2 regions of the Acidovorax sp. GW823-FHT05D11 genome follow, and region 2 is predicted to be linked to the other one. Evidence: riboswitches for the same ligand, from Rfam matches in the RefSeq annotation. Region 2 holds a riboswitch; the other holds the start of a gene.
The links. A riboswitch is a leader RNA that binds a small molecule or an ion and turns the genes downstream of it on or off. The one in region 2 is predicted to bind glycine.
Positions count from the first base shown of each region.

Region 1: another riboswitch for glycine. It lies ahead of AC3RCE_RS23110 (D-amino acid dehydrogenase); the one in region 2 lies ahead of gcvT (glycine cleavage system aminomethyltransferase GcvT).

Region 1 covers NZ_CM179502.1:5,022,202-5,026,567, reverse strand. The annotation lists gene sorT (SorT family sulfite dehydrogenase catalytic subunit) at 1-495, shown strand, start outside; gene sorU (SorU family sulfite dehydrogenase c-type cytochrome subunit) at 636-941, shown strand; gene AC3RCE_RS23110 (D-amino acid dehydrogenase) at 1,009-2,328, opposite strand; glycine riboswitch at 2,424-2,537, opposite strand; gene AC3RCE_RS23105 (2-keto-4-pentenoate hydratase) at 2,753-3,535, shown strand; gene AC3RCE_RS23100 (hypothetical protein) at 3,575-4,027, opposite strand; gene AC3RCE_RS23095 (YXWGXW repeat-containing protein) at 4,194-4,366, opposite strand, start outside.
Region 2 covers NZ_CM179502.1:2,600,513-2,604,878, reverse strand. The annotation lists gene AC3RCE_RS12170 (TRAP transporter small permease) at 159-671, shown strand; gene AC3RCE_RS12165 (TRAP transporter large permease) at 668-1,963, shown strand; glycine riboswitch at 1,994-2,092, shown strand; glycine riboswitch at 2,106-2,227, shown strand; gene gcvT (glycine cleavage system aminomethyltransferase GcvT) at 2,274-3,407, shown strand; gene gcvH (glycine cleavage system protein GcvH) at 3,492-3,866, shown strand; gene gcvP (aminomethyl-transferring glycine dehydrogenase) at 3,937-4,366, shown strand, end outside.

The DNA of each region.
Region 1 (4,366 bases), 2.4 Mb from region 2:
TACCAGGGCGTGAACAACATCAAGTACGTCAAGCGCGTGGCCTTCACCGGCGCCCAGTCGCAGGCGCGCATCATGTCGCACGGCTACCGCATGTCGCCCCCCGGCTCCAAGGCCAGCCCCGACCAGCCGTCGGTGTGGGAGATGGGCGTCAAGTCCTGGATCAATGGCCCCCTGCCCGAGAAGGGCCCCCTCAAGGCCGGCCAGGTGCAGGTGCATGGCGTGGCCTTTGGCGGCACGCAGGCCATCAAGGGCGTGGAGGTCTCGGTGGACGGCGGCAAGACCTGGCAGGCCGCGCGGCTCATCGGCCCCGATCTGGGCAAGTTCGCGTGGCGCCAGTTCGTGCTGCCGGTCACGCTGGCGGCGGGCACGCACGTGCTGGCCAGCCGCGCCACCGATGCCGCAGGCAATGTGCAGGCCGAGCAGCGCGAGGAAAACCTGGGCGGCTACAACAACGCGAGCTGGCGCGACCATGCGGTCACGGTGACCGCAGCGTGACCGGGCGCCCCCCTGAGACGCTGCGCGCCTTCCCCCCTGGAGGGGAGCGCGCCCCCCGGACTGGCCGTGCCAGATCCGCGGTGGCACTGGTGCTGGGGCGCATCGGTTTCCAGCATTTGCGCGTGCCTGCGCTCGCGGCCATGTCGAGCGTGCTGCTGCTGTGGACGGGTGCCGGCTGGGCGGCGGATGCCGCCGAGCTGGCGCGGGGCAAGGAGCTGTTCATCAAGATCCAGCCTGCTTGCGCCGTGTGCCACACGCTGCAGGCCGCCGGTGCCGAGGGGCAGGTGGGCCCGGTGCTGGATGAGCTCAAGCCCGACGCGGGCCGCGTGCTGCGCGCGCTCAAGGCGGGCATCGGCGTGATGCCTTCGTATGCCGAACGCATGAGCGAGAAGGACATGCAGGCCGTGGCGCAGTTCGTGGCGCACGCCACGGGCGCTGCCAGGTAGGCCGGGCGCTGGCCCGTGGTGGCAGCGCCGCCTGCGCGGCGGTGCTGCAACCCCGCTGTGCTCCCGTTCAGGCCGTGGTGCGCGATGGCACCAGCGCCTTGTCGGGAGCGCACCCCTGCAGACCCTGGAATGCAAAGTCCACTTCGGGCACCCGGCCGCTCACGATGTCGGCCAGGGCCTTGCCCGAGCCGCAGGCGTGGGTCCAGCCCAGCGTGCCGTGGCCCGTGTTGAGGAAGAGGTTGGCCACCTTGGTGGCGCCGATCAGCGGCACGTTGCTGGGCGTGGCGGGGCGCAGGCCGGTCCAGAACTGGGCCTGGCTGGCATCGCCCGCGCCGGGGAACAGCTGCTCCACGCGGCGCACGATGGCGTCGCAGCGCACCTGGTTCAGGTGGCGGTCGTAGCCGTTCAATTCGGCCGTGCCGGCGATGCGCAGGCGGTCGCCACCCTGTTCGCTGGTGTAGCGCGAGAACACGAGCTTGAACTCGTCGTCCGTGAGGCTCACCTGGTGCGCCTTGCCGGCATCCTTGACCGGCATGGTCACCGAATAGCCCTTGGCCGGATAGATGGGCAGGCGGACGCCCAGCGGCTGTGCCAGCAGCGGGCTGAACGAGCCCATGGCCAGCACGAAGGCGTCGCCGCGCACGCGCTCGAAGCGGCCCTCGGCGTTGGTCACTTCCACATGGTCGATGTGGCCGCCGGCTTCGCGCAGCGCGGTGATGTGGTGGCCCAGGCGGAACTGCACGCCCGCCGCCTCGCACAGCCGGGCCAGCTCGCGCGTGAACTGGTTGGCATCGCCCGACTCGTCCTCGGCCGTGAAGGTGGCGCCTGCGAGCTGCGGGCGGATGTGGGCCAGCGCGGGCTCGATGCGCACGGCCTCGTCGGCGCTGATGACCTGGCGCTCGCAGCCCAGCGCGCGCATCTGCTCAGCCGGGGCCAGAGCGCCGTCGAATTCCTTTGGGTTGGTATAGAAGTGCAGGATGCCTTGTGTGCGCTGGTCGTACTGGATGCCGGTGGCCGCACGCAACTGCTGCAGCGTGTCGCGGCTGTAGGTGCCCAGGCGCACGATCTGCTCGATGTTGTGGCGCGTGCGCGCCGGCGTGCAGTTGCGCAAGAAGTCCAGGCCCCAGAGCCACTGCCGCATGTCGGCGCGCAGGCGGAACAGCAGTGGAGCATCCTCCTTGCCCAGCCACTGCAGCACCTTGAGCGGCGCGCTCGGGTTGGCCCAGGGCTCCGCGTGGCTCACCGAGATCTGGCCACCGTTGGCGAAGCTGGTCTCGGCGCCGGGCGCACCCTGGCGGTCGATGACGGTCACCTCGTGGCCGCGCTGTTGCAGGAAATAAGCCGAAGTCACGCCGAGCAAGCCGGCGCCCAAAACGATCACGCGCATGATTTTCAAAGCCTTTCTGGGCTCTGGCGCTAGAACAACATGCGCTGGCAGCTATGAATTCAATAGCGTGCAGCTGGCGCATGAATGCCCAAGCTGCCGCTCCCCCTGTCCTTGGTACCTGAGAGATTCACCGCGCGGCCCACATGGCGCGCGGTTTGCTCCTTCGGTGCGCTTCGCGTTGCGCGAAGCGGCTCTCCAGACGGCTTTGATGAATGGTGCAGTACGGGACCTGAGCGTGTATGGGAGTTTGCGCCTTCGGTGAAGCGGGCGGGCCGCTGACTCTCCTGCGGGGGCCATTCTAGGAGCCCGCATCGCGCAAAAACCGCTTTGTCCGCGCTAATGAACCGCAATCGTTGCTGATGCTGCGGGCACGGGGTTGGCCATAATCCGCCGGAACCTTCGCCTTTCTCTGCAGGACGCCTTGATGCCCGATACCGCCTTTGATCCGCTGACCAGCGCGGCCGTGCTCACCATGGCCCGCCTGGGGCGCACGCCCCGTCCGCTCGACCTGCCCGCCGCATTGCGTCCCCAGAACGCTGCCCAGGCCTATGCCGTGCAGGACGCCGTGGTGCGCGAGCGCGGCGAGATCTCGGGCTGGAAGGTGGGCGCGGCGTCGCCGCAGGCGCTGCCTGCGCGGGCGGCCCTGGCGCGCGATTCGGTGTTTGCGATGGCCGGCGGGGGCGCGGTGCGCCTGTCCTGCGCGGGCTTCGCCGTGCTGGGTGTGGAGGCGGAACTGGTGTACGAACTGGGTGCCGATCTGCCTGCCCGGGCGCAGCCCTACAGCGAGGCCGAGGTGCTGTCCGCCGTAGCGTCGGTGCGGGCGGCCATCGAGGTCTGCGACACGCGCTACGCCGCCTGGGCGCAGCAAGGCGAGTGGAGCCGGCTGGCCGACCAGGCCTGCCATGGGGCACTCATCGTGGGGTCGGGAACGGAGAGCGCGCAGTCGGTGCAGCCGATGCGGCAGCCCGTGGTGCTGTCGGTGAATGGCGCGCAGGCCGTGCGGCACGCTGGCTGGGGCAACCCGGCGGGCGATCCCTTGCGCCTGCTCGCCTGGCTGGCCAATGGCGGCGCGCACAGCCTGGGTGGGCTGCGCGCGGGACAGTGGGTGACCACCGGGTCCTGCACCGGCACCGTGATGGTGGCGCCGGGCACGGTGGTGGTGGCTGAGTTTCCCGGCCTGGGGCGCGCCGAACTTCAACTGGGCTGACCGGCGGCGCCCTGCGCGGCGCGCGCGCCGGGCGTGGGGTCAGTTGCGGCGCGGGTTGTCGGGCTGCTGGTCGCGGCGGTTCGGTACGCCGTCGCCGTCCCGGTCGCGGTCATGGCGGTTGGCGACGCCATCGCCGTCACGGTCCCAGCCGCCACGCTGAAACTCCCAGCGGCCTTCGCGTTCCACCCAGTGCGGCTGGCGATACTGGTGGCCGGCGCGGGCCTGCACCCAGTGGCCGCGCACCCATTGGTAGCGGTTGCCACGCCATTCCCAGTGGCCTTCTTCCCACACCTGGCCCCGGCGGGGGCGGGGCACGGCTTCATGGCGCGGGGGAGGGGGCGCGGGCCTCACCTGGTACTGCGTGGCGTGGTAGCTGCGCTCCGGCTGGCCCGATTGGACGATGACGGTGCCCTGCGTGGCGGCATGCGCCTGCGGGAGGGTCCACAGCGCCATCAAGGCGATGGAGGCTGCGGTGAATGTCTTGCGGGTCATGAAGGTCATGGGATTCTCCTGATGTTCCTTGCGGAAGCGGTCACTGCATGGTGGCGGCACGGGCAGCCGGGCCGCGTAGGCGCCCTGCGGGGGTGTGCGTAGGCGGCGAGGGCCAGTTCCTGGCGCGCCCGCCGCCCTCGGGGGGGCGGGCGGCGCTCAGGCCCCGTCAATTGCGATAGGGGTTGTCCGGGCGGCGGTCGTGGCGGTTCGGCACGCCATCTCCGTCGCGGTCGCGGTCGTGGCGGTTGGACACGCCGTCGCGGTCCCTGTCATGGTCGCGGTCGTAGCGGTTGGGAATGCCATCGCCATCGCGGTCGCGGTCATAGCGATTGGGGATGC
Region 2 (4,366 bases):
TGCCGTACTGGTTGTACTGTCTGCGACGCAACGCCTAGCCAGGACCGCTTCGCTGGGCTGTGTGAGCCGCTCTTGACCCGCGCCCCGCATCGCCCGGCCCACACAAGGCGCCGGGCGCTTTTGCTTTGACCCTGCACGCCCTTGTCCAAGACCGTCCCGTGAAAACCTTCGAACGCTATTTTCTGGCCGCCAACCGCTGGGCATTGATCCTGCTGCTGGCGGCCATGTCCATCATCATCTTCACCAACGTGGTGATGCGCTACGTCACCCACAACTCGCTCGAATGGGCCGAGGAGGTGTCGCGCCACATGATGATCTGGCTGACCTTCCTGGGCGCCGGCCCCGTGCTGCGCTATGGCGGCCACATCGCGGTGGAGAACCTGCAGGATGCCCTGCCCCGCGCGGGCGCCATCGCCCTGCGTGCCGTGGTCGCGGCCTTGCTGTTCGCCTTCTTCGGCTTCATGGTCTGGTACGGCTGGCTGTACATGCAGCGCACCATGTTCCAGATGACGGCCGTGACGCAGATCCCGTTCGCCTACATCTACAGCGCCATGCTGATCGGCGGCGTGCTGCTGATCGTGCACTTTTTGTTCATCGTGCGCGGCTACGTGCTCGACCGCAACTTTGCGGCCGATGAACACTTCGATGCGAATGCGAGTGCCTCCCTATGAGCGCGTCCATCATCCTCATCGTTTCGGCCTGCCTGTTCCTGGCCATGGGCGTGCCCGTGGCGTTTGCGCTGGGCCTGGCCACCGCGGCCACGCTGATCCTGGCCGAGAGCTACCCGCTGATGGTGCTGCTCAAGGAGACCTTCACCGGCATCGACAGCTTTCCGTTGATGGCCGTGCCCTTCTTCATCCTCGCGGCCGAGCTCATGAGCGGCGGCTCGCTGACCGAGGTGCTGCTGAGGTTTGCCGGGCAGTTCGTGGGCCACAAGCGCGGCGGGCTGGGCTACACCAACGTGGTCTCGCTGACCTTCTTCTCGGGCATCTCGGGCTCGGCGCTGGCCGATGCGGCGGGGCCGGGGTCGATGCTGATCCGCATGATGGACAAGGCCGGCTACGACCGTTCGTACGCGGCGGCTCTCACGGCCTCGACGGCCATCGTCGGGCCCATCATCCCGCCGTCCATCATCATGATCATCTATGCGCTGCAGGATGAAACGGTGTCGGTGGGTGCGCTGTTCGTGGCCGGCCTGCTGCCGGGCCTGCTGATCGCGGTGGCCATGTGCGTCGTGAACTTCCACGTCTCCAAGAAGCGCAACTACAAGGGCGACGGCCGGATGCCGCCGCTGGCCGAGATCCTGCAGACCACCTGGAAGGCGCTGCCCGCCATTTTGCTGCCGGTGGTGATCCTGGGCGGCATGCGCGCCGGCTGGTTCACGCCCACCGAGGCCTCGGTGGTGGCGGTGTTCTATGCGCTGGTGTGCGGCAAGTTCGTCTACCGCACGCTGCAGTGGAAGGCGCTGCCCGACATCCTGGCACGCTCGGCCCTGCTGTCGGCCTCGGTGCTGATCATCATCGGGCTGTCGGCCGCGTTCGCGTGGATCCTGACCATCGAGGGCATTCCGCAGCAGATGGCCGACTGGCTGGTGGGCATGAACCTCTCGCCGTGGATGTTCCTCATCATCGTGAACATCTTCCTGCTGCTGTTCGGCATCTTCATCGAGCCGCTGCCGGGCGTGATGGTGCTGGCGCCCATCCTCGCGCCCGTGGCCGTGAAGCTGGGAATCGACCCCATCCACTTCGCGATGGTGGTGATCTACAACCTCACGCTGGGCATGATCACGCCGCCCGTGGGCGGGCTGCTGTTCGTCACCTGCAACGTCTCGCGCGTACCGATGTCGCAGCTGGTGCGCGAGCTGGTGCCCTTCCTGTGGGCGCATGGCGTGGTGCTGGTGGTGCTGACCTTCATCCCGCAGCTGTCGACCTGGCTGCCGAAGGTGCTCGGGTTCATCAAATAGCGTCTGCGCGGCTTCTTCCAGCGGATATACTGGCGGCCGTCAGGAGAGAGCCCCTTCCCATCAACGAAAGGGGCCGCCGAAGGCGCAGGCAGCAGCCGAACGCTCAGGCAAAAGGACTGGCAACCGCCCGCAGTGATGCGGGCGTTCCCTTGCTGGAGAGAGATGGACCGTGCAGCACGGCACCCATCCACCGAAGGAGCAAGCCGCGCGGCCAGCCAGGGCGCTGCGGTGAATCTCTCAGGTAAAGCGGACAGCAGGGCAAATCCCGCGACCCATGGGGCCGCGGCCACCATTTGCCCCGGAGTCCGCCTTGACCACCCCTACCGCCCCGCTGCTGACCACCCCCCTCAACGCCCTGCACACCGAGCTGGGCGCCCGCATGGTGCCGTTTGCGGGTTACTCCATGCCCGTGCAGTACCCTGCCGGCCTGATGGCCGAGCACCTGCACACGCGCAACGCGGCGGGTTTGTTCGACGTCTCGCACATGGGCCAGCTCAAGCTTGTCGGCCCCGGCGCCGCTGCCGCGTTCGAAACCCTGATGCCCGTCGACGTGATCGACCTGCCCGTGGGCAAGCAGCGCTACGGCCTGCTGCTCACCGACGAAGGCACGGTCATCGACGACCTGATGTTCTTCAATCAGGGCAATGACACCCTGTTCGTCATCGTCAACGGCGCCTGCAAGGTAGGCGACATCGCGCACATCCAGGCACGCATCGGCCAGCGCTGCGACGTCATCCCCATGCCCGACCACGCCCTGCTGGCGCTGCAAGGCCCGCAGGCAGTCACCGCCCTGGCGCGCCTGGCACCCGGCGTCGAAAAGCTGGTATTCATGACGGGTGGCGACTTTTCCATTGCGGGCTGCGACTGCTTCGTGACCCGCAGCGGCTACACCGGGGAGGACGGCTTCGAGATCTCGGTGCCCGCGTCCCAGGCCGAAACCCTGGCGCGCGCGCTGCTGGCCCAGCCCGAGGTCAAGCCCATCGGGCTGGGCGCCCGCAACTCGCTGCGCCTGGAAGCCGGCCTGTGCCTGTACGGCAACGACATCGACACCACGACCACCCCGCCCGAGGCGGCGCTGAACTGGGCCATCCAGAAGGTGCGCCGCACCGGCGGCGCGCGCGCGGGCGGCTTCCCCGGTGCCGACAAGGTGCTGTCGCAGATCGACAACCCCGCCAGCCTGCAGCGCAAGCGCGTGGGCCTGGTCGCGCTGGAACGCGTGCCCGTGCGCGAGCACACCGAACTGCAAGGCCCCGACGGGCAGAAGATCGGCGAAGTGACCAGCGGCCTGCTGGGTCCCACCGTGGACAAGCCGGTGGCCATGGGCTACGTGGCGCCAGCCTTTGCCGCCGTCGGCACGCGCGTCAACGCCATCGTGCGCGGCAAGGCCGTGCCCATGGAGGTGGTGTCCATGCCGTTCACGCCTGCGCGCTACCACCGCGGCTGACCCTCTGCAACCGCCCCAGCCCGGCTAAAGTGGCGGCTGGCATCGGCACTTTTTCTGTTTACCCCTTTTTTTGGAGCTTCCCCCATGACCATCAAGTATTCCAAGGACCACGAGTGGATCGACATCTCCGACCACGAAGCCGCCACCGTGGGCATCACGCTGCATGCCCAGGACGCCCTGGGCGACGTGGTCTTCGTGGACCTCCCCGAGGTCGGCACGACCTTCACCCAGGGTGACGTGGCCGGCGTGGTCGAGTCCGTGAAGGCCGCGGCCGACGTATACATGCCTGTCACCGGCGAAGTGGTCGAAGTGAACGAAGCACTGCGCGCCGACCCCTCGCTGGCCAACAGCGATCCCATGGGTGCCGGCTGGTTCTTCAAGGTCCATGTGACGGACATGCTGCAGTTCGATGCGCTCATGGACGAACCCGCCTACGCCGAGTTCGCCAAGAACGCCTGACCCTCCAATGCCCCGCGGCCCGGCGCCTCCCCGCCGGGCCAATGTGTTTCCTTGCACTGTGCCGCCGCCGATGACCTCCCAAGCCCCCCTGCCCACCCTCGCCGCACTCGAGAACACCACCGAGTTCCTGCCCCGCCATATCGGCATCGACGCAGCCGACGAAGCCCACATGCTGTCCGTGATCGGCGAAGCCTCGCGCAGCGCGCTCATCGAGAGCATCGTGCCGCGCTCCATCGCGCGCAACCGCGCGATGTCGCTGCCCCGGCCCGCCACGGAAGCCGCTGCGCTGGCCGAACTCAAGGCAATGGCGTCCAAGAACAAGGTTCTGCGGAGCTTCATCGGCCAGGGCTACTACGACACGCACACGCCGGGCGTCATCCTGCGCAACATTCTCGAAAACCCCGCCTGGTACACCGCCTACACGCCCTACCAGGCCGAGATCTCGCAGGGCCGCATGGAGGCGCTGGTCAACTTCCAGACCATGGTGTGCGACCTGACCG